One region of the Weissella diestrammenae genome, then DNA from elsewhere that is predicted to be linked to it. Evidence: predicted binding sites of a transcription regulator. Region 1 holds the regulator's gene; each other region holds the start of a gene.
The links. Region 1 encodes Rex, which represses fermentation and respiration genes when NADH is low (regulators of the CRP and FNR family bind a similar motif). Its sites were predicted from a motif close to TTGTGAANTANTTCACAA; they were not measured.

Region 1 (8,441 bases):
ATCGGCTTGGCGATTTTTACGAACTTTTCAATGATGATGCTGTTTTAGGGTCACAACTCTTGGAGTTAACGCTAACGCAAAGAAATAAGAATTCAGATGTGCCAATTCCAATGGCGGGTGTGCCACATCATGCTGCGCAAAATTATATCGACATTTTAGTCGATAAAGGCTATAAAGTCGCTGTTGTTGAACAAATGGAAAATCCTGCGACTGCTGAGGGAATGGTCAAGCGTGAAGTTGTTCAACTTATCACGCCTGGTACGCGGATGCAAACTGGCGCCGATTCAGCTAAAGAAAACAATTACCTTGTCAGTGTGATTGGTGCTGAAAATGGCAGCTATGGATTGGCATATGCTGATTTATCAACAGGAGAATTATCTGCAACTCAGTTGGTTGCTATGAACACAGTGATAAATGAAATCGTGCGGTTAGAAGCTAAAGAAGTGGTCAGTAATGGCACATTACCGGCGGACTTAATCGCGAACCTCACTAATTTAGGGGTTATGATATCAGAGCAGGACCAAATTGATCCAAGTGCAGATATTTCATATTTGGTTCAGGCGCTTCAAGCCGCCGCGCTAACAGCTGCAAAATTATTGTTGGCGTATTTGTTTACAACTCAAAAAAGATCATTGGATCATTTACAAATCGCAAAGCACTATGAAATTGCTCAATTTTTAAAATTAGATCGCAATTCACGAGCTAATTTGGAGTTAACGGTTAATTTACGCACGCAGCAGCGTGGCGGTACATTATTATGGTTATTAGATGAAACGCAAACTGCCATGGGTGGTAGAATGCTAAAACAATGGCTTGAACAACCGTTACTTGATCAAGATGATATTTTGGCTCGATATGATAAAATTGACCAATTTAAAACACAATTTTTGATTCGTAATGATTTACAAACGGCATTAAAAGGTGTTTATGATTTAGAACGGCTAGTTGGTCGCATTGCATATGGCACAGCGAATGGACGAGACTTGTTACAAATTCGAAATTCATTACGTCAAATTCCAAACATTGTAGCGCTACTCTCGGATTTAGATAGTGCGGTAATCGGTGAATTGCAAAGTCGCATTGATCCTGTCACAGAATTAGAAACGCTTATTACGCAAGCTATCACAGATGAGCCACCAATTTCGATTAAAGATGGTGGCATTATTAAAGATGGCTATCATAAGCAACTGGATGATTATCGACATGTGATGCGCAATGGGAAGCAATGGCTTGCTGAAATGGAAGCGACAGAGCGGCAAGAGACTGGAATTAATAGTTTGAAAATTGGTTACAATAAGGTTTTTGGCTATTATATAGAGGTCACCAAGGCAAATATTGATAAGTTAGATGCCACGCGATACACGCGCAAACAAACGTTAGTAAACGCTGAACGCTTTGTTACACCTGAACTCAAGACACATGAGCAGCAAATTTTAGAGGCTGAAGAAAAGTCTAGTGCTTTAGAGTATCAAGTGTTTACTGAGATTCGTGAACAAGTTAAAGTGAATATTACACGACTCCAGAACTTAGCAAAAAGTTTATCTGAATTAGATGTCTTGCTTGCATTCACATCTGTTGCAGAAAAATATCATTTTGTTCGACCGGAACTAACAACTGGGCATGAATTGAAAATTGTGAATGGTCGACATCCTGTTGTTGAAAAGGTATTAGGTCATCAAGCTTACGTTGCGAATAATATTGAGATGGCTGTTGATCAAACGGTCATGCTAATTACTGGGCCAAATATGTCAGGTAAATCAACTTATATGCGGCAATTGGCCTTGACGGTTGTTTTGGCACAGGTGGGCTCATTTGTGCCGGCCGAGTCTGCAAATTTGCCCATTTTTGATCAAATATTTACACGAATTGGTGCGGCAGACGACTTGATTTCTGGTAACTCAACATTTATGGTTGAAATGGCAGAGGCCAATACAGCTTTGTCTGATGCAACAAGTCATTCATTGATTCTGTTTGACGAATTAGGTCGTGGAACGGCAACTTTTGATGGCATGGCACTTGCACAGGCAATTATTGAATACGTGCATGATCATGTGCATGCTAAAACGTTATTTTCGACGCATTATCATGAACTAACAACGTTAGCTGATGAATTACCCCAATTATTTAATATGCACGTCGGCGCGCATGAAGAAGCTGGGAACTTAATTTTTTCACATAAGGTTTTACCTGGACCAGCTGACCAGTCATACGGAATTAATGTGGCAAAATTAGCGGGATTACCTGAACTTGTCATTCAAAGAGCAACCAAAATTTTAAAGCAATTGGAAGCCGAATCAGCGCATATCGCACCTAATAATCAGACGTTTGAATCACCTGAAAATAGCTCAGAACAACAATTGACGCTGTTCGATAATGCATTGATGACGCCAACAATGAGTGAAGCATTAACACGATTACAAACAGCTGATTTGGCTAATTTAACGCCAATACAAGCCATGATTTTAATGAATGAGATTCAAGAAGCCTTGAAGGAATAAATGTTGTATATTTCACAAACTTCTCGACTTGTGCTAAAATGATGGCAGAATAAAGCAAATGAAAATTAGAGATAAAGTGAGACAGAAATGGCAGATCAGAAGATTCCACGGGCAACGGCAAAACGATTGCCGATCTATTATCGGTACTTAAAGTTATTATTAGATGACGGTATTAACCGAATTTCATCGGTTGACTTAGCAGAAATTGTTAAAATTGATGCAGCTACCATTCGTCGTGATTTTTCTTGCTTTGGTGCATTAGGTAAACGTGGTTATGGTTACGATGTTGAAGCATTGCTAGAATTTTTTGCTGGCGAATTAAATCAAGATAATTTGGCTTCGGCAGCATTAATTGGGCTTGGAAATTTAGGTCATGCGTTGTTGAATTTTAAATTTCAAAAAACTTCAAACGCCCGTATCTCTGCAGTCTTTGAAGTGAATCCAGACTTAATCAATACGATTCAAGACGGGGTTCCGGTCTTTTCAATGGATGATCTCGAAGAACAAATTGCAGAACAACGAATTGACGTGGCAATTATGACTGTGCCAGCTGATGTTGCACAAGATATTGCAGCACGTTTAGAAAAAAGTGGCGTTAAAGGTATTTTGAATTTTACGCCATTACGCCTAAATGTCTCACGTGCAATTCATGTTCAGAATGTTGATTTAACGAATGAATTACAGACATTGTTATATTTTATCGACAATGATATTAAGAATTAAAAAAATGCCGCCTAGTGCGGCATTTTCAATATGAGGTAGTAAGTTATGATTATTTTACAAGCCAATGATGTGGCTCGTCGCTTTAGTGGGGTGACATTCTTTGAGTACTTTTCATTGCAAATTCAAGACAAGTCACGGATTGGATTGGTTGGCCGAAACGGAGCTGGTAAATCGACTTTATTAAAGATGATTATCGGCGAAACACAGCCTGATGAAGGGACGATTGCGGTCAAAAAAGGGCTGAAAGTGGCTTATTTGGCACAGAATGCAGGCCTTGATTCTGAACTGAGCGTTTATCAGGAGATGTTGGCGAGTTTTTCAACCGTCATTGCCGTTGAAAAGAAAATGCACCAATTGGAGACAAAAATTGCAGCAACCAATGACTATCAAAGTGCAGGATATCAAGACCTTTTAGCACAATATGATCAAATTCAACATGATTTTGAAGCGATGAATGGTTATGGTTATGAAGCCACAATTCGAAGTGTGTTACATGGTTTTGGTTTTGATGAGTCATTTTATGCCCAAAAAGTGTCGGCATTATCGGGTGGTCAGCGCACTCGTTTAGCCATTGCAAAACAACTGCTTGAAATACCTGATTTACTGGTGTTAGACGAACCAACGAATCATTTAGATATGCAAACGTTGGCGTGGCTAGAGAAATATTTACAAAATTATCAAGGTGCGTTATTAATTGTCTCGCATGATCGATATTTCTTGGATCGTGTAGTTAATGAAATTTATGAAGTTCATGCAGGGATGATGGATCATTACATGGGTAACTACAGCCGATATATTGAGCAAAAAACGGCGAAAATCTTGGCGGAACAAAAGGCATTTGATAAGCAGCAAACTGAAATTGCCAAGCTTGAAGATTTTGTTAATCGCAATATTGTTCGAGCATCGACAACGAAACGGGCGCAATCACGGCGTAAGCAACTGGAAAAAATGACTGTTTTGTCAGCACCGACCAATGAATCTGGCGTTGCACATATTACGTTTCAGGCCAAAACATCATCAGGTAATGAGGTATTACAAGCGCATGATGTGAGTTTGGGCTATGATGCAGAACAACCTTTGGCACAACATATTAATTTTGATGTCAAAAAGCAACACGCTGTCGCGCTGGTTGGACCGAATGGCGTTGGTAAATCAACGCTGATTAAGACATTGCTGGGGCAATTACCAATTATTGCTGGCTCATTTAAAATCGGGGCTAATGTAACTATTGGTTATTATGATCAGGAACAAGCGACATTGAATCCAACAAAGTCGCTGTTGAATTCCGTCTGGGATTTACATGCGAGTTTACCTGAAAAAGATGTGCGTAGTATTTTAGGTTCATTCATGTTTACTGGTGAGGATGTCGACAAAAAAGTGAGTGCATTATCTGGTGGTGAGAAAGCCAGGTTATTATTAACCGTTTTGTCAATGAATGAGGATAATTTTTTAATTCTGGATGAACCGACTAACCATTTAGACATTGATTCACGTGAGGTTTTGGAAACTGCATTAAATGAGTTTAACGGCACAATTTTCTTTGTATCACATGATCGTTATTTTATTAATGAAGTAGCAACGGAAGTGCTTGAATTATCAGCTGATGGGGTGACTTTCTTTGATGGTAACTATGATTACTATTTGGGAAAAACTGCTCAAATTAATGAACAAAAAGAACAAGTTAATCAAGAAAAATCTCGGCCACTGGCAGAAACTAGCTATCAAGCAAACAAGGCACAACAACGTGAACTGAGACAATTAGAGCGTGCTGTTGACGCAACCGAACAAGAAATGAATGACTTGGTAGCGCAACAATTGGAATTAACACAGCAATTGAATGATCCGTCAATTGGATCAAACCTCGACAAGCTTCAGACAATTAATGAACAACTGCAAGTAATTGAACAAAAGTTAGGTGTGGTTGAAGAACATTGGACGGAAGCATCAGTTGCTTTAGAATCAGCACAAAACAACCACTAGGCACAATAGATGGCTTGAGGTAATTGGCTTCTCGTTCTGAAGGTTGACTGATTATTATGGTGAAAAACACAAAGAAAAGTTGTTTGTTGTAACATACAAAATGTTGACATATAGCTTTCAATGGTGCAGTGACGATTGATTTTTATGTAACAGCGAATGATCGAGTTGAAAGGTAGAAATGATGGCAAAAGTGACACGTGTCACATCAACACGTAAACCAGGACGATACAATATTTATTTGGATGATGAATTTGCCTTCGCTGTTGATGAGAAGATTTTGACATCATATCAATTATTTAAAGATACGGTGGTATCTCCTGAGTTGCGAGAAGAAATCATTGCAGCGGAATATGAACAAAAAGCTTATCAAACGGCGCTAGTCTATGCTACTGGGGCAATTCATTCAGCCTATCAAGTGCGTTTGAAATTAATCGAAAAAGATTTCCCTGACTTTGTCATTAATCAGGCGATTGCACGATTAATTGATTTAAGTATTATTGATGATCAGCACTTCGCCGAAGTATACGTTGACGAACAAATGCAATCAGGTAAATTTGGGCCTCAAGGTGTAAATTTTAAGTTACGCCAGATGGGAATCGACGCATTGATGATTGAAGATGCTTTAGTTAAATACGATGATGAAAGTCAACGCGCTCATGTGTCACGCCTGGTAACGAAACTATTTGATAAGTATGATCGCGAATCGACAAGTATGGCTCGTCAGAAAGTAATGAAGAAGCTGTATCAGCAAGGATTTAGTCAAGCCATTATTGAAAAAGAAATCGCACAATATCAATTGAACAATCCTGTTGATGATGATGAGATGTGGGAAAATTTATCTCGTGAAGCTGAAAAAATTGTCCAACGTTATGATCAACTTGAAGGTTGGGAATTTGAAAGACGGGTTAAATCTGGCATGTATCGCAAAGGATTTGACTTAAATCAGGTCAGTTCGTGGCTTAAGGATTATCAGCATCGGTAAATGGAATTTTAGTGTTGAACAACTTGAGAAGCGCGGAAAGCGGAAATTATGGTATACTTTTAGAGAAAAGTTCGTGGTCTATGCCCGAAAGAAGGAAAGTTATGCAAGATAGTCGTTTACCGCGCGAGGGTGACTATATAACGATCAAAAGCTACAAACACGATGGGAGTCTTCACCGAACTTGGCGCGAGACGATGGTTTTGAAAACGAGTGAGAATGAAATTATAGGCATTAATGATCATACGGTTGTCATTGAAGATGATGGCCGTCGGTGGGTAACCCGTGAACCTGCAATTGTCTTTTTTCATCGAAAGTACTGGTTTAACATCGTCGCGATGATTCGAGATAATGGGGTGTCATATTACTGTAATTTGGCGACACCGTTTGTTTTAGATAAAGAAGCATTGAAGTATATTGATTATGATTTGGATGTTAAGGTTTATCCAGATGGTGAAAAGCGGTTACTCGATGCTGATGAATATCAGATGCATAGTGAAAAATGGCATTATCCGGATGATATAGACTTTATTTTAACTGAGCATGTTAAAATTTTGGTTGATTGGATACAAAACAAACGTGGCCCATTTTCAGATGCCTATGTTAATTTATGGTACCAGCGTTATCAGGAGATTAAACATCGAACCGATCGGTAGAGATAGTTGTTTGAGCCATATAGTAAAAAACCGAGCCATGAATGGCTCGGTTTTTATATTGTTCATTTAATCTAATATATTTGCCCATTGGAAACAAGGCTTTGTTGCACCATATAAAGCATAGTCTTCACCTGAACAAAAAGCCCAGTTTTGATTGCCGTAATCGAAATGCCACCACTCATTTGAAAAATTGGTAAAACCAACGGTAGTCATAATGTTATATAATAAGCGGCGATTATCGCGTGCTTGTATTTCAATAGCGGATAAGTCAGTACGCTGCTCTAAAAAGGCGGCACTGGAATGAGATGTGATGTCATCAAATGGTGACTGCATATCTAACACAAGTCCAGTTGCATCGACAATAGTTAAATCGATGGCACCGCCAGTATTATGGGGTGATGGTTTGTGTTGATCGCGTGATGGTAAAGCAACAGTCTCGAGTGTGGCTTGACGTAATTTGTTGAGAGACCAGTCAGGATGGTCAATTGCTAGTTTGCGATTAAGGGAATGAAATAATGCGGCTTGGGTTGACACAGAACGCCAAGCATCAAAGACCACAAATTTATAACCGGTGGGTAAAAGCTTGGTGGCCTCATATAACCGCTGTTGTACTGAACGTCGCGCGTACAATTCAGGCAGGGCGCCAGATAAGCCTTGAATAAAATAATCGGGTTTAATGAGAACTTTTTCTGGTAGGAAGCTAAGCGGGACGAGATCCTCGTTAGACTCGACAATTTCTTTTTGCATTACAGGTTCCCAACTCCAAAGCGGAGTGTCGCTTGGAATGGGCTGATTTAATAAGTTAGTCATTTATGTCCCTCGATTAGTACGATTTAGTGTATCTACTGTATAATGAAAATCATTAGAAATAAATAATAATTAATTGACGTCTCTTATATGTTCGCGAGGTATCAACTAATCTACTTCTATTTTAATATAGATAAAAAAAATATGTGAGAAAAGTTAGGGGAAATCAATCAAATGACAGATTCATTTATTCAACCATTGAATACGCGTGTGACTGAAATGACAATGGATGGTTTGACAAATTTTCAAAAACGAATTTCAGGGATTAAGGATATTGTACGGCTAACTTTTGGGGAACCAGGTTTTCCGGTAGATGATGTGGTTAAAAGCGCAATTATTGAAAGTGTGACAAATGATCAGTCTCACTACAGTGTTGCCGAAGGTGATCCAAAATTACGCCAAGCAGCAGTAAACTATTATAATGAAAAGTTCAATATGAATTTTGAAGGCGTTGACAATGTAATTGTTACATCTGGGGTTTCTGAAGCAATTTATGATACGTTTCAAACTTTACTTGATCTAGGCGATGGTATTATTATTCCGGAACCGGCATATCCACCTTATTTTGCAGCCATTGAATTAATCCATGGCAAGCTTTATAAGGTCGATACGAGCCAGACACATTTTAAGCTGACACCGGAAGCGGTTGAGCACGTGATGTCAACGACCAGTCAGCCAATTAAAGCCGTCCTTTTTAATTATCCTAGTAATCCAACTGGTGTGACTTATTCAAAAGACGAATTGGTGGCTTTGGCGGCGGTTTTTAAAAAATATAAATTGTGGGTGATTTCGGATGAA
Region 2 (8,441 bases), 540 kb from region 1:
TCTCTTCTAGCTTTGGTTGACGGGGATTTCCTGGTGTACATTGATCGTTGTAAACCAAGTCCATCAACTTATCAATTGAACTGTCCAAATCCTTCTTCGCAACCCCATTACCTGACAAAGTCAAATCGATTTCCAATGCAGCAGCAAGGTTTTCAATCTTCTTAATCAAAGCATCAACCAATGCTGCGTCATCTTTACCAGTCAAGCCCAAGAAACGAGCAATGTCTGCATAGTCTTTTTGAGCTGTGTAGGTCTCATAACGTGGGAATGGTGTCCGCTTAACATTTCCTGTCACAGCATTAAACCGGATGACATGTGGCATCGCAATTGAAATTGCCAAACCGTGTGGCAAACCAAATTCACCACCTGTCTTGTGGGCTAATGAGTGATTAATTCCTAAGAAGGCATTCGCAAATGATTGTCCAGCCAAAGTTGATGCATAGTGCATCTTTGTCCGTGCATCATGCCCTTCCTTAGTTGGGTGCTTAGGATCATATTTATATGAATTTTCAAGATTTTCAAAAATCAAACGGATAGCTTGCAGTGCCCATGGCCGTGTAAATTCAGATGACATGACTGAAACATATGACTCCAAGGCATGTGACAAAGCGTCCATTCCAGAGAAGGCGACTGTCCGCTTTGGCACAGTCATAACGAACTCAGGATCCACAATAGCAACTTGTGGTGTCAATTCGTAATCTGCCAATGGATATTTAACATGTGTTTCGTCATCAGTAATGACCGCAAATGGTGTCACTTCAGATCCAGTTCCTGATGTTGTTGGAATGGCAACCATTTGAGTCAAACTTTGGTGTTCAAACTTCACAATTCGCTTACGGATATCCATAAACTTCTGTTGTAACTCTTCAAATAAGCTCTTCAATGCGTCATCGTCATTTAAGATACCCTCATGTGATGCTGAATACTCGTACAAGAAACGAGCAATCTTTCCAGCATCAAGAGCTGAACCGCCACCAAGCAAAACAACTGTATCTGGCTTAAAATCAGCCATTTGGCGCGCAATTTCAACTGCTTGCCCCATTGTTGGGTCAGGTCGAACTGTACCATACAATGACGTTTTAACTGGTGTTACGCTCAAGTTAAATTGGTCAAGGACCTTATCAACAAAGCCAAATTGCACCATACCTGGGTCAGCCACGATAAATGCACGGCTCACACCTGGCAAATCTTGCAAGTAAGTAATTGAATTTGCCTCATAGTAAATGTCCTTAGGCAAGCGAACCCATTGTGGTCGATTGCGACGGCGCGCAACAGTCTTGATGTTCAATAAGTCGTAAGTTGAAAGATTGTGTGACAATGAATTCTTCCCCCATGATCCTGTTCCAAGTGTTAATGATGGACGTAATGCGTCTGTATAGATATCACCAACCCCACCGATTGAATCAGGTTGATTTACCAAAATACGTGAAGCTTCAACGGCGTCAGCATATTCTTTAACAAATGGATCATCTTGTGCACCAATTTGAATAGCAGCATTGTGTCCAGCCCCTTGATAGTTCAATAATGCGCGAACAATCTCGATTCCTTCTTCACGTGAAGCGGCCTTATAAATTGACAACAATGGGCTCAACTTTTCTGATGACAAAGCTTCACCAATGTTTTTCTTATCTAATTCGAAAAGTAAAACATCTTTATCTGCTGGCATCTTAATATCAGCCTTTGCAGCAATCCATTGCCCTGACATACCAGCCACAGGGCCTTGTACACCAAAGCCTTCAGCATTTGGTACGAAGACTGCATCAGCAACCTTCTTATAATCTTTCTTTGGCACCAAATATGCGCCTTGTTCTTGTAACTGTTTCATAAATTCATCGTAAACTTCAGCGGCAATGACAACTGAATTTTCAGTCGCACAAATCATACCATTGTCAAAACGCTTTGAAAGCAACAAATCTTCAACCGCGCGCTTTACATCAGCAGTTGCATCAACGTAAACGGCTCCGTTTCCAGCACCAACACCCATTGATGGGTTACCCGACTTCAACGCTGCATTAACCATTGATGGCCCACCAGTTGCTAAGATTGAAGCAATCCCCCGATTTTGAATCAAAGCTGTTGTGCCTTCCAATGAAGGCTTTTCAACCCATTGAATGAAATTCTTTGGTGCACCAGCAGCTACCGCAGCATCATAAACAATTTGTGCCGCATGTGCTGATGATTTTTGTGCTTGTGGATGGAAGGCGAACACAATCGCATTACGTGTTTTAGCCGTCAACATTGATTTAAAAATCGTTGTTGATGTTGGATTTGTCGTAGGTACAATTCCTGCCAAGACACCAAGCGGTGCGGCCAATTCAACTTTACCTGTGACACGATCTTCATTAATAACCCCAACTGTTTTATCATTTTTAATGGCATTATAAACTGATTCAGATGCAAAACGGTTCTTCGTGTCTTTGTCTTCAACAACACCACGACCAGTTTCTTCAACTGCCTCATGGGCTAATAACAATGAGTTTTCTGAACCTGCAAGCGCCATCGCAGCAACAATTTTATCAACTTGTTCTTGTGAATACGTAGCAAACTCAACTAGCGCTTTTTGCGCCTTTTCAACTAAATCACCAGTCATCTTCTCAGCAGCTGCAACGCGCGCTGCTTTTTCTTCAGGTGTCAAAACCTTTTTGACTTTCTTAGGTGCAATTGTATCAACCATGTTAACTTCTCCTTCAAGATGTCATTTAAGTTTGTGCATTTATTAACAAAGATAAGTATAGCACCTCACAACTAATTGTCAACAATTTATGATCATTTTTACATGCTTACTTTTTCCCTGAATGGTAACATTCTTAGCGATTATATCTCAATTCCAATTCTACATTGTGAATCGATTTTTAGTGTAAGCGGTTACATACACGGCTAAACAACTCTCGTTATTATGCCTACTTTGTGAAATATAAAACAATTACACCATTCCCACCCCAGATAACTCAAAAAATCATATAGTCACTTACAAAAAACCGTTTGCAAGTCGCAAACGGTTTTAGTTAAACTTTAAATTTTAAGGCAATCACTCCTAATCATTTAACACAACTTACTTTGTCATCTACCAAATCATCAAGCGTTGTTTGGGGTCACGCCACATTTGATCACCAGATTGAATATTAAAAGTTGTAAAGAAGTCATCAAAATTGGCAACTTGAATATTAACTCGGAGTTTGGCTGGAGCATGTACATCAACACTGGCCATCATTTGCATAAACTCAGGCCGTGCCTTTAACCGCCAGATTGTAGCCCAATTGATAAAGAATTGTTCAGCTGAAAAATCAGGCTCACGCTTTGCGGCCGTTAATGCAGCTGCAAGCCCCCCTAAATCAGCAACATTTTCTGACACTGTTAATTTTCCATTTACCTTTGCACCATACGATAATTGCCCATCAAATTGTTCAACCACCGCTTTTGTCCGTGCCTCAAAAGCTTGGTAATCAGCATCGGTCCACCAATTATTGAGGCTACCATGTTCATCAAAAGCCGCACCATTAGTATCAAATGCATGTGATATTTCATGCGCGATGACGGCACCAATGCCACCATAATTAGCCGATGACGACTGATTAAGATCATAAAAAGGCGCTTGTAAAATGGCAGCTGGGAAAACAATTTGGTTTTGTTGTGGATCATAGTACGCATTAACCATATGGGCTGGCATGTGCCATTCAGTTTTATCTACTGGTTGATGCCATTTCGACCAGGCATAAGCAATGCCCAGCTGACTAAGTTTTTGAAAATTATCAAATAAAGTCAAATCCGAATCGATAACCTTATCATAGAAACGCGCTGGCAATCGATCAGGATAACCGATATGCGGTACGATGGCATCCAGTTTCACAATTGCCTGTTGTCGCGTTTCCGGTGCTAACCAGTCTGCTGTCCCAAGACGATCCTTATAAACATCAATCATGGTTGCCACTTTTTGCTCAACGTCAGCTTTGGCTGCAGCGGAAAATTTTTCACCTGCATACCAAAGACCCAGTGCCTGATTATAGGGGCCAGCTGCAAGATAGAAGGCCGCTTTTTTGCGCGATACCGGTTCGGGTGTTCCACTAACAATACGATGATAAGCACCGCCCAAGACACGCATGTCCTCAGTTAAAAGGCCTGTGTAATCTAATGCAATTGAGACTAACAAATACGCTTTAAGCTGTGGCCATACAGTTGCTGAATAAAATTCGGTCGCATGTTGCCAAAAACGTTCCTCTGGGACAATGATTTGATCCGGTATCTTGCCAAGCATCGCCGTCATGAAATCAGTTAGTGGTAATTCTGGTGCGAATTTAACAAATTCAGCCCATTCATACGGATGATACAATTTTGCGTATTCAGATCCTTCTTCATTAGATAGCACATATTTTGCAATTTTCGCGTCATATGCAATCGTATCATCCAACAACTTTTGACTGTCTTGTTCAGAATACCCAAAACGCTTCAGAATAGGCAACGTTGTTTCACGAAAGGCTAATAACAGTTCCTGACCTTTCTCGTTATCCGCTGCATAATACGTTGTATCTGGCAAAATCGTACTTAAAGCATCTGCCCATAAGACATTCATTTGTGCATTTTTAAAATCCGGTGCCACACCAAAAGGCATTGCATTTGTTTTACCCTGACGTTCAAAGGTCACCAACTTTTTAGTAAACGCTTGAAATGAATCAAGTGCTTCATATTCAGCCAATATTGCCTTCACTGGTGTTAGGCCAACTTTTTCACGCGCAATTTGATCAGCAGCCAAGCGGTGTAATTTAACAAAATTTTGCAAAACTGAGTCGTTTGGTACATCAGTTCCCTCTAACCATTGATCTGTCGTGGCTAGCATCAATTTCTCAATCTCATCACTCAAATCTGTAAAGCCACCTGTACGTGGTTTATCATCAGGAATAACCGCCTGAGCCTCCCACTCACCATTAACCGCCTCAAAGAAATCGTCTTGTACTGTCGTTTCCATATCATACCCCGCAGTTGATTTTTCTTTACATTATACGCTTTTTCAATCAATCATTCTTTGCAACATGATGGCTACTTCTAAATGATTGTTTTCAACTTTTCAACTGCTCGCCGTTTTTGTTGCCGCTTAATTAAGAATGTGATGAGCCCACCAGCCACGATTACAAATCCAACCGCAATTACAAATTCTGATTTCACACCATTTTTCGGCACTGTTTCACCGGGTATTTCATGCCCACGGACTAATAACCGATGTGAATTAATACCCAATGGTGTACAAGTCACCAAGGTTGCATAGTTTTTTTCGGGATCAATTTTAAAATAACCTTCTAGCTTTTCAGGTTTAACCACTGTAATTCGATCCACTTGATACGTAATTATTTTACCCATAATTTCAATATAGAATTTATCACCTTTACTCAGACTACCTAAGTTTGTAAATAACCGTGACTCTGGCAAGCCCGCATGGGAAGTCAAAACAGCATGTAAGCCTTTTTGATTCTTAGCTGGGATTGACGTGCCCTCTAATAGTCCCACACCATTTCGCAAAACATTCTCACTCACACCATCAAAAATTGGGAGTCGTAAGCCGCCAATCTCAGGTATCGACAATACACCAATTCCCTTACCCTTTTGCCCTTCAAGATTAGTAATCGTTTTACCACTTTCAAAAGCCTTTTTGCTACCCAGTGCCTGCATCGCCTGGGTAACTTTTTCATCTTCCTTCTTTTCGGCACGGGCCTTAATCTCATCATTGCGCTTAGTTACTTTTTCTTGCATCGCATCCAATGTTGCTTGACGATTTTGTGTATAATCATAATTAATATTTTCAACCACGCCAGTTTGATGCATCGCTTGGTAAGCCTGAGCAAAAATCGGATAACTAAAAATGAGCAATCCAATTCCGAAAATAATCCAAGTCGATACATTTGACTTTTTCTGATTCTTTTTATTTGCCATAATTCCCCCATTAGTCGTTTTAGTATTCATTTTTACTTACTTAAAGTATCCTATGTATTTTTGAAGAAATAATGCCCAAATCTCGATAAACTCAAGCCATTGACCTTTCTCACCCTTTTTAATCGATATTAGCCTGCGTAAGCTACAATTTAAACTCACTTAACCGTTAATTACCAAAACGACGCAATCAACCGCCAAAAAACCACTACAAAAAAACGTAAGCATCGTGAACGACGTGTCTACCACGTTCTCGATACTTACGTTATTCATTTAATTGCATCATTTTGTTAGATAATTTAATTAATCAGCAAAAATAACTTGTCCATCTTCAAAAGCTGCGATGCGTGCCAATGATTCAACATGAATGCCCTTTTCATCCAAAATAGCCCGACCTTTTTGGAAAGTCTTTTCAATCACAATACCAACACCAACCACATCAACTGATGCTGCACGCGCAATTTCAAGCATGCCTTCGACTGCTTGACCATTAGCCAAAAAATCATCAATTAATAAAATGCGTTCTCCAGCTGTTAAAAAACGTTTATCAACAATAATATGATTTGTCTCTTGCTTAGTAAATGAAAAGACATCAGCAGTATAATTTTCATCTGATAGCGTCAATGACTTTTTTTTACGTGCGAAGACCATTGGTACGTCCAATGCAAGGGCAGTAAACACCGCTGGTGCAATTCCAGATGATTCAACTGTTAATACCTTATCAATTTGTTGACCCTTGAATAGTTGTGCAAATTCATTTCCCATTGCTTGCATTAACTTAGGATCAATTTGGTGATTCAAGAAATTATCAACTTTTAGGACTTCTGTGCCAATGACACGCCCATCTTGTCTGATTTTTTCTTCAAGCAACTTCATGCGTTTCTCCCTCTTAACTTTCAATTCTTTAACAAAATAAATATTTTAATTAGTATATTATATACTATTTCATAGCCTAATTAAGCGATATTCTCCAACATTTTATCTCTACCTGGTAACACAATATTTAATATAACTGCAAGCACAGCAGTGACAACCACCGCATTTTGAATCACAATCTTTAACATTGTTGGCATATGTTGGAAGAGTTGTGGATAGACCGTAATGCCGATTCCAGCTCCGATTGAAAGCGCTGCAATCATCAGATTACGTTCAGCACCAAAATCAACTTGACGCATAATTGTCGTACCCTGAACACCAATCGTACCAAATAAAATCAACATTGCCCCACCAAGTACCGGGTCAGGAATAATCGTTGCGAGTGCACCAAACTTTGGTAAAAGGCCAATCAACAACAAAATCAATGCCGCATAGTAAATTGGCTGTTTTGAACGAACACCCGAAAGCCGAACAACCCCGACATTCTGTGAAAAGGTCGAATATGGGAAGGTATTGAAAACGCCTGACAAAATGACAGCTAAACCTTCAGCTCGATAACCTTTAGCAATGCTTTTTTCGGTCAACTTCGTACCAGTTAAATCAGCAAGGGCGAAATAGACACCTGTTGATTCAATCATTGACGTTAACGCAATAATCATCATCGTCACCATAGCTGAAAGATGGAACGTCGGTGCACCCATGAAAAATGGTAACGGCAAATGAAACCATGATGCTTCGGCAACTGATGCCAATGACACTTGTCCAATCATTCCGGCATACAAAGTGCCAATGGCAATTCCGATTAGAATCGCAATTGATTTCCAAAAGCCTTTTGCTAAAATTGTCATTAAAATTGTCACTACAATTGTGACCAAGGCAATTGATAACGCAGTCCCATTACCAAAGCTCTTAGCTGTCACATCACCGCCACCAATTTTAGTTACCGCAACCGGAATCAACGATAAACCAATCACTGTAATCAATGAACCCGTTACAACCGGTGGAAAATAGTGGCGCAATTTTGAAAACAGCCCCGCGATTATGAATACAAAGATACCAGCTGCAATCGTTGCACCATACATCGCCCCAATGCCTAGGGTCCCACCAATATTTATCAATGGCGAAACCGACTGAATCGCCGACCCCAAAACCACTGGCATCGCAATTCCTGTCAATCGCGTCGTCTTTAACTGTAACAACGTCCCAATTCCAGTCATAAATATGTCTGCTGAAATAAGATATGTCATTTGTTGTGGGGTAAATTGCAATGCTGCGCCAATCAACAAGGGAACTAATATACCACCCGAATACATAGCAAGAACGTGCTGTAATCCTAAAATCATTGATTGAAACGCACTTGGCTTGGTTGTGACCTGATCCATAATTTTTGACTCCTCAATTTGAATGAATGCTTGGTCTAATCGTTACCGAGGAGAAAATAAAACACACCCAACCAAAAAGAATGGGTGTGTCAAAAGTCATTTAGTAGTCTGCGTTTCGGTGCAGGTAGGAACTCGTCGACCATTCCCCGACGATTATACTAAACATTCATATTTATATTTAATCAATTTATTTCAGATAGCGCTAAACAAAATTAAAGTCACGCCTATCTGAATTAAAATTGTATTGTTTACTAATATATAGGAATA
Region 3 (8,441 bases), 220 kb from region 1:
CATCCAAGTCGACCAAATGATCACCGCCAAGTGTCACAGGTTCAGGTGCATTTGAACCATCGCTGACAACGCCATAAATGTAGCGATTTGCCAACAATTCAAAACCTTTAGGCGCTGAAATTTCACTGATTCGAAACTTTTGCCCATATTCCGCATTATATGGTGGCAGGTCATATGTGCCATTGTTATCTAAGGTCACAATTCCATTTCCACTATGATCAGCAACCGTCTGCCCATTTAAAATTCGATTGTAAGAAATCCACGTACCAGCAGTGACCATTGTTCCAGCGGGGATCACACCTTGACTCGTTATCACATCATTTTCAAACGTCTTATCGACGTCTAACTGATTTTCAATTAAGAAAGTAGCCCCAGTCAATGAATGACCAGACTGGTCAACTTTTCGTAGCTGATATTTAAAATCAGTTAAGGTATTTGTAAAATGATACTGATTTTGATCGGTCACCGATAAGCTCGTCGCGTAACCAGGAATGTTTTGTTCTACTAATTCGTATGTAATGTTCTCGCCTTGATTGTTAAAAATTGGCAACCATAAGTCATGATCTGTCTGCTGATATGATTTTCCCCACGCTTCCTTTAATTTTTCATCGTTTAACGGGACGTCATCGTCTTTATATGGTTTTGCTAGTGTTAATGTATCATTAACCCATGCTTGACCATCCGTTAGATTTTTACGGGTCAAATTAAATTGTAACGTGTCCGGTCGTGTTCGAACGTTATCACTGTTATCGCCAATCCAAGTTTTTTTAACGACCAATTGTCTACCAGGTGCTTTAACCGACGGCACACCAATTTGAACTAATATCGCATTTAGTTGTTGGGGCTGAAAGGTGGTTGTGCCATTGGTTTGTAACCATTGATTTGGCACAAAATCTGCACGCTCAGTCACCACATGAATCCGATAGATAATTTCTATCATCTCTCCTTGTGGAATATCAATATGATTTAAATCAATTGCCCCAGTACTAGCATCGTACGTCCCTGTCACCGGCGTGAGCACATCATATTGAGAATTCGCATTAAACGCATTGCCAATATTGATCGTTGGTAAATCCGATAAGTGACTGAAATCTGCTTGCCGCCAACGATTGACTTTAATTGGGCCATCGCCGTTTAAAGTTTCACTAGGCTGACCATCAATTAACATTGTTTTGGGAATACTATCATGTAAATGCGCATTTTTAACGAAATCAAACAACTCTGTGACTAGTTCGTTCAGATGATTCAATAATTTGTCCGTTGCAATTGCGTTATAGTAATAATTAACATTGCCTTTAGGATCAATGGATGCAATTGCTTGCAACAAATCTTGTGCGAGCCGAGTTGACCGTGCTGACTGTGTCTCTCCATCTCTGACCACCATTGTACCAATCGTATAAAGCGCGCGAATTTTTGTATCTTTTTTGATTTGATTGGCTTCCTCAATAGCTGCTTGTCCTGAGATATAGTCACCATCTCCAATCGAGTGCGAAATTCGGTAAGGATTCGCGTCGTTACCTGCACCAATCCGAGAATAGTAACCACTAAAAGGGTTATTATTAGTCATCGTTTGATTGTTATTATAATTTGCGGCGCTTGGATAGGTCATATTATTGTTGGTTGCACCTTTAATTAATAAATCCGATGTATATGGATAATTCGTGCCCCATGGCCTACTATTTCCGCTCAATGAAGTTGGCGAATCGTGTTGACTAGCTGCGCCATCAGAAAGCAAAACGATGATTTTATTGTTCTCAGTAAAATTGCTGGCATCTAACATTTTATGCGCTGCACGTAATGCACCTTGGGTATAGGTACCGGCATCGTTTCCCGCAGTAATCTGCATACTTCGAATATAATCATCGATTGATTTTAACGCATTCTCACCACCGATTTGAACGATATCATTGGTTTTCACCCCATCTGAATAGGGTACCAACCCAACTCGTAATTGATTATTTGTCACGTATGGTCTAATTACCTTCACGAAATCCGTAAAGGCGCGCTGTGCTTTAACTAGTCGATTTTCTTGGGCATTTCCTGGATCTTCATTGCTAATCATCGAATAGGACCGGTCAAATACAAAAACAATTTCAGCTTTGTTTTTCGTATATTCCGTTTGCGTCCCGCCCGTCATTTTTAATGAAATATCATAAGCTCCTGGGATAATTTTATTACTACTGTCCTTGGCTGGTGATGCCGTTTTTTTGGCTCGAAAACCTGTATACTCGGGTCCTAAATGCTCCCAATTCAACCAATTCTTACTACCATACCAATTTTCTTGGGCCCCACCATAATTACGAGTAGTTGCATCTAGTTCAGATTTTTCTTTTGGTTGCTCGCTAAAAAAACTGTTTGTATTCGGTGCTAATGTTCCAGCATCTAATGAGTATGGGTGTACCGGCAGTACTGAGCCGGCGACGCCATCTGCTTCTTCAGTTGTATATGTATGATACCCTTCACCGATATCTGGTGTTAATTTTTGCTGACTATCAGCTGCATGTGCGTGATGCCCGGAATGAAAAATGTGCGGGGCAATCAAAACAAGTGACGTCACCAATGGCAATACAATGATGATACAACCCAACCATTTGAAAAGTTTCCTCTTAAACATATGTATTTATCCTCCCTATTAAATTAGGATAATTGTCCACTTTTTAAGATAATATGATATTTTTCATTATAGGTATGAGATATGAATTTTTTTCGTCCCCCGACTTTTTTTTAACCAAATTGATATCATATATCAACGTTTATTTTTCATACAGCATACATATATTCATTTGAGATATTAGTATATATAGATAAAATATTGGCTAACACGTCTAATCGTAGCGATATCATCTTTTTGAATGAAATAGTTGCAGCCTGAATTTTAAGCAGTTTAAGTAATAAAAAACTGATAAGCCGATGCTTATCAGTGGACACTTTTTTGACTATTTTAACTTATAGCGTTGTAAAATCAAACACCTTACGACCCGTGATTTTACCATGACGCATTTCATCAATCACGCTGTTAATTTCTGAGAATGGAACTTTCTCAACAATTGGCTTAACTTTACCTTCGGCTCCAAATTGGAAAGCTTCCTTCAAATCAGCACGCGTACCAACTAATGATCCACGGACTTCAATCCCATCAAGGACTGTCTTAGCAATATTCAATGCCATATCACCTTGTGGTAATGCGACAGCCACTAACTTTCCCATTGGCCGCAACACATTAACCGCTTGAGAAAAGGCGGCGTCATTAACGGCTGTTACCTGCGCATTATGCACACCACCAGTGAGCTCATTAACTCGTGCGACTACATCTTCGGTCTTCCGATTAATCATCACTTCAGCGCCGTTTTGATGGGCTGCTTCTAACTTATCTGGGTTACCGTCAATTACAGCAACATGAGCACCAAAAACATTATGTGCATATTGAACCGCTAAATTACCGAGACCACCGGCGCCGTGCACAGAAACCCATTGACCTGGCTTTGTCTCTCCAACCTTCAATGACTTATACATCGTCACACCAGCACATGTGATTGAAGTTGCTTCAAGTGGATCAAGACCATCCGGCACTTTGACCGCATATTTCGCATTCACTACACATTGTTGTGACATTGCACCATCAATTGTATAACCAGAATTGCGGACATTTCGACAGAATGTTTCATTTCCTGAAACACAGTAATCGCAAACACCACAGGCATCATAAAACCATGCAATTGAAACCCGATCACCAAGCTTTAGGTAATCACCAGCGCCCTCACCCAATTTTGATACACGTCCAACACCTTCATGTCCGATTACACGCCGGAAATTACCATTGCGGTCACCTAATTTATTTGGATCTCCGAAATCGCCACTTGCACAATGTAAATCAGTATGACACAATCCAACATATTCGACATCAACTAATGCTTCACCAAAGCCCAATTGACGCGGTGTCCAATCATCGATTAAATCAACATAACCATCATTTGTCTCACGTACTACAGCAGCTTTCATGTTCAGTCCCCTTTTTCATCCATTTCTATTTGTGAAAGTTTTTACATATCTATTGTAACCGTTTTCTTTCAAAAATAAAAGCATTTTATTGCTTAAATCACACACAATAAACCGGAAAATTTATTATTTTTGTGAAATTTATGACAATCCAAGATGATTTCAGGATATAAAAAAAACCTCACAAATTATAGTGCGCGATCCGTTTAAGATCATTCAACCTAGACTTGGCTTTGAGCCATCATCGTAACAGTTTATGCATTATAATTTGGAGATTTTAAAGTATGTTTATCGATTTTGGCAACTAACGAATTAGTCAACCAATTCCAAGATAACCATTTGTGCAGCGTCACCACGACGTTGTACTGTCTTTAAGATGCGTGTGTATCCACCCGCACGGCCTTCAAAACGAGGTGCAACATGATTAAACAAGTGTTGCAAAGCGTTTTCAACCTTAACCTTGTTGTCTTCAGTTGTCGAAACTTCCGCAACAACGTTACGCAAGAAAGCAGCTGCCTTACGACGAGAAGCTAAGTCTCCGTGCTTTCCCAACGTAATCATTTTTTCAGCAGTCTTACGAACTTCCTTGGCGCGAGCCTCAGTTGTCTCGATACGACCGTTAATTAACAATGCAGTTGTTAAATCACGCAACAAAGCCTTACGTTGTGAGCTTGTGCGTCCCAACTTACGGTATGACATGAGTCATTCCTCCTTCTTTGGTATTCTTATCTATATAATCTAATCTTCCTTGCGGAATCCCAAACCAAGCAATGTTAGCTTTTCTTGGATTTCGTCAAGTGATTTCCGACCGAGGTTACGTACAGACATCATTTGGATTTCTGTCCGATCTACTAACTCTTGAACAGAGTTAATCCCAGCCCGTTTGAGACAATTATAAGAACGAACTGATAGATCAAGCTCTTCGATTGGCATCTCAGTATGCTTAGGTGCTACAGTTTCTTCCTTGTCCACCATCACTTGTGCCGTCACAGCACGCTCTGACAATCCGACAAATGCATTTAAGTGAGATGAGAGAACTTGTGCTGCCAATGAAATTGCTTCCGTTGGTGTCAAAGAACCATCTGTCCAAACATCAAATGTTAATTTATCAAAGTCATCACGTTGACCAACACGTGTACTCTCAACTTGATAGTTGACACGTTCAATTGGGGTAAAGATTGAATCAATTGCAAGAACGCCAATTGGCAAATCTTCATGCAATTCCTTATTCTGGTCTGCGGACACATATCCACGACCACGTTCAGCGGTCAAAGTCATGTGCAAGGTTGCCCCAGCCGCAACAGTAGCAATGTATAAGTCTTTATTCAAAACTGTTACATCACTATCTCCAGTAATATCAGCAGCAGTCACAGTGGCTGGACCGGCGACATTAATTTCGAGTGTCTTCTCTTCATCGCTTTCGATACTTAATGAAACTTTTTTAAGATTCAAGATGATTTGCGTCACATCTTCAACAACCCCTTCGATTGTTGAAAATTCATGCAAAACAGTATCGATTTGTACAGAATTGATCGCTGCTCCTGGCAAAGATGACAACAATACACGACGCAAAGAATTACCAAGCGTTGTTCCGTAGCCGCGCTCAAGTGGCTCAACTACAAATTTTCCGTAATTGTCATTTTCTTCAACAAGAGTGATCTTTGGGTTTTCGAATTCAAGCATAGTGTTTGTTACCCCTTTCATCAAAGCTTACATGTGAACCTAGTTGCAAGTGGCAATTAGACACGACGACGCTTTGGTGGGCGAGAACCGTTGTGTGGTACTGGAGTGACATCCTTGATAGAAGTAACTTCCAAACCTGCAGCGGCCAATGCACGGATAGCAGATTCACGTCCTGAACCAGGACCCTTAACAGTTACTTCAACTGTCTTCATTCCGTTTTCCATTGCTCCCTTGGCAGCAGCTTCAGAAGCCATTTGCGCAGCAAATGGCGTTGACTTACGGCTACCCTTAAATCCAAGTGAACCAGCAGATGACCAGGCAACAGCGTTACCTTGGACATCAGTAATCATTACGATCGTGTTGTTGAATGTTGCGTGGATGTGTGCTACACCACTTTCAATATTCTTTTTTACACGACGCTTACGAGTATTACGACCTGCCATGAATAAATAAGCTCCTTTCTACGGTAGTTAATTACTTCTTCTTACCTGCAATCGCAGTAGCTGGGCCTTTGCGCGTACGAGCGTTGTTCTTGGTATTTTGACCACGAACAGGCAAGCCCTTACGATGGCGAATGCCGCGGTATGATGCGATTTCTTGTAACTTTTTAATGTTCAATGAGACTTCACGACGCAAGTCACCTTCCACCTTGATACCATCAACGATGGCACGGATGGCGTCTTCTTGGTCTGGTGTCAAGTCACGAACACGTACGTCTTCAGAAACTCCAGCTTCTGCCAAAATCTTTTCAGCAGTAGTGTTACCGATTCCGTATACATATGTCAATGCGATCACGATACGCTTATCGCGAGGCAAATCGATTCCTGCAATACGAGCCATTGCTATTACCTCCTATAGTAAGTTATTTATTTGTGAAACCGAAGTGCTATTATGCACCTTGGCGTTGTTTGTGCTTGGGATTTGTGCAAATCACCCTATAGTAAGTTATTTATTTGTGAAACCGAAGTGCTATTATGCACCTTGGCGTTGTTTGTGCTTGGGATTTGTGCAAATCACCATCACACGACCGTTACGGCGGATAACCTTGCAGTTATCACACATAGGCTTTACTGATGGGCGAACCTTCATTGTATTTACCTCCTAAAATTCAACGACTTGATTACTTGAAACGGTAAGTAATCCGTCCCTTCGTCAAATCGTATGGCGACATCTCAACTGTTACACGATCACCAGGTAAAATTCGAATAAAATTCTTTCGAATCTTGCCAGAAACGTGCGCAAGAATTACGGCGCCGTTTTCCAATTCAACGGTAAACATGGCATTTGGCAAAGTTTCCTTTACCATACCTGAAATTTCAATAACATCGCTGGCCACGTTTATGCCTCCTTCGTTGTTCACATGAAGAACGTAACATCTCATTATAACATGCAAGGTGACCCTGCCTATTAATCATCGATGCTTTATGCGTTCTTCAAATTATCAAGCAACTCTTTTACGTCGGCAAAAATGACTTCAAGTTCACGTGCGCCGTCGATTTCATGCAAGATACCTTGCTTTTGATAGAAATCAGCAATCGGTGCCGTTAATTCACCATTAACTGCCAAACGATTTTTGATAACTTCAGGTGTGTCATCTGCTCGACCACGTGCCATCATGCGTTCTACCAACACAGCTTCATCAGCTGTGAAATATAGAACACCATCTAGCTTGCGACCTTGTGCTGACAACATCGCATCTAAAGCAGTTGCTTGGTCTAAGTTACGAGGAAATCCATCAAGAATGAATCCCTCTTTTGTATCGGCTTCAGCTAAGCGTTCAGCAACAATACCGTTTGTAACTTCATCAGGCACCAAATTACCAGCGTCCATAAACGCTTTGGCCTTTAGTCCTAATTCAGTTTCGTTTGCCATTGCAGCACGGAACATATCGCCCGTACTGATATGTGGCAAAGCGTAAGTTTCAACAATCATCTCTGCTTGGGTACCTTTACCAACACCTGGTAAGCCCAACAACATGATATTTAAACTCATTATTTAGCTCCTTCATGAATAAAGCCAACATATGCCTTTTTCATCATCAAACCTTCAAGTTGTCGAATCAAATCGATTGCGACACCAATCACGATCAGTAATGATGTACCAGACATACCAAGATTACTATCCAAACCAAACACGTGTGTGGCAAGGATAGGTGCCAAAGCGATCAACCCAAGGAAAAGTGCCCCAACTACTGAGAGACGCATCAACAATTGACGCATCCACTTTTCAGTCGCAGGTCCTGGCCAAACGCCAACAATATAACTTCCCTGTTTTTGTAGATTCTCTGCCACTTTTTCAGGATTAACCTGCACAAAAGCGTAAAAGAATGTGAACAATACAATCAGAAGTGTATATAATATACCACCTTGTAAGGTTTGCATTGACAACCAACTCGTCAATGTCGTATACCAACTTGCATCCGCAAACTTAGTTGAAAATGCTTGCAACACGGTTTGTGGTGTGACCAATAATGATGACGCAAAGATAACAGGGATAACACCCGCAACGTTAATCTTTAACGGCAAATACGATGAACTACCAGAACCGGCAGAACGTCGTGTATATTGCATTGGGATTTTACGAATGGCTTGGTTAAACCAAGTCACAAATGAGATAGCCAAAATCATAATCAACATCAAGCCTAACACTAAAGCGAGACCTTTTGTTGGATTAGAATTTTGGAATACATTTTCGTTAACCAGTCGATAGATACCGGCCGGTACACGCGCAATGATTCCCGCAAAAATCAGCATCGAAACACC

Region 2: the regulator Rex is predicted to act here: its motif matches at 2,906-2,923, upstream of adhE (bifunctional acetaldehyde-CoA/alcohol dehydrogenase).
Region 3: the regulator Rex is predicted to act here: its motif matches at 4,129-4,146, upstream of adhP (alcohol dehydrogenase AdhP).

The regions. Positions count from the first base shown of each region.
Region 1 covers NZ_CP060724.1:318,300-326,740, reverse strand. Annotated here, with positions in the region: gene mutS (DNA mismatch repair protein MutS) at 1-2,498, shown strand, start outside; gene H9L19_RS01680 (redox-sensing transcriptional repressor Rex) at 2,586-3,221, shown strand; gene H9L19_RS01675 (ABC-F family ATP-binding cassette domain-containing protein) at 3,267-5,201, shown strand; gene H9L19_RS01670 (RecX family transcriptional regulator) at 5,380-6,183, shown strand; gene H9L19_RS01665 (DUF402 domain-containing protein) at 6,285-6,836, shown strand; gene H9L19_RS01660 (M15 family metallopeptidase) at 6,903-7,646, opposite strand; gene H9L19_RS01655 (aminotransferase class I/II-fold pyridoxal phosphate-dependent enzyme) at 7,818-8,441, shown strand, end outside.
Region 2 covers NZ_CP060724.1:861,540-869,980, reverse strand. Annotated here, with positions in the region: gene adhE (bifunctional acetaldehyde-CoA/alcohol dehydrogenase) at 1-2,674, opposite strand, end outside; gene H9L19_RS04250 (M13-type metalloendopeptidase) at 3,065-4,960, opposite strand; gene H9L19_RS04245 (class C sortase) at 5,038-5,919, opposite strand; gene H9L19_RS04240 (xanthine phosphoribosyltransferase) at 6,220-6,792, opposite strand; gene H9L19_RS04235 (nucleobase:cation symporter-2 family protein) at 6,873-8,174, opposite strand; purine riboswitch at 8,259-8,355, opposite strand.
Region 3 covers NZ_CP060724.1:537,798-546,238, forward strand. Annotated here, with positions in the region: gene H9L19_RS02685 (SpaA isopeptide-forming pilin-related protein) at 1-2,614, opposite strand, end outside; gene adhP (alcohol dehydrogenase AdhP) at 2,947-3,999, opposite strand; gene rplQ (50S ribosomal protein L17) at 4,309-4,695, opposite strand; gene H9L19_RS02700 (DNA-directed RNA polymerase subunit alpha) at 4,735-5,679, opposite strand; gene rpsK (30S ribosomal protein S11) at 5,736-6,122, opposite strand; gene rpsM (30S ribosomal protein S13) at 6,154-6,519, opposite strand; gene rpmJ (50S ribosomal protein L36) at 6,569-6,628, opposite strand; gene rpmJ (50S ribosomal protein L36) at 6,652-6,768, opposite strand; gene infA (translation initiation factor IF-1) at 6,800-7,015, opposite strand; gene H9L19_RS02730 (adenylate kinase) at 7,102-7,671, opposite strand; gene secY (preprotein translocase subunit SecY) at 7,671-8,441, opposite strand, start outside.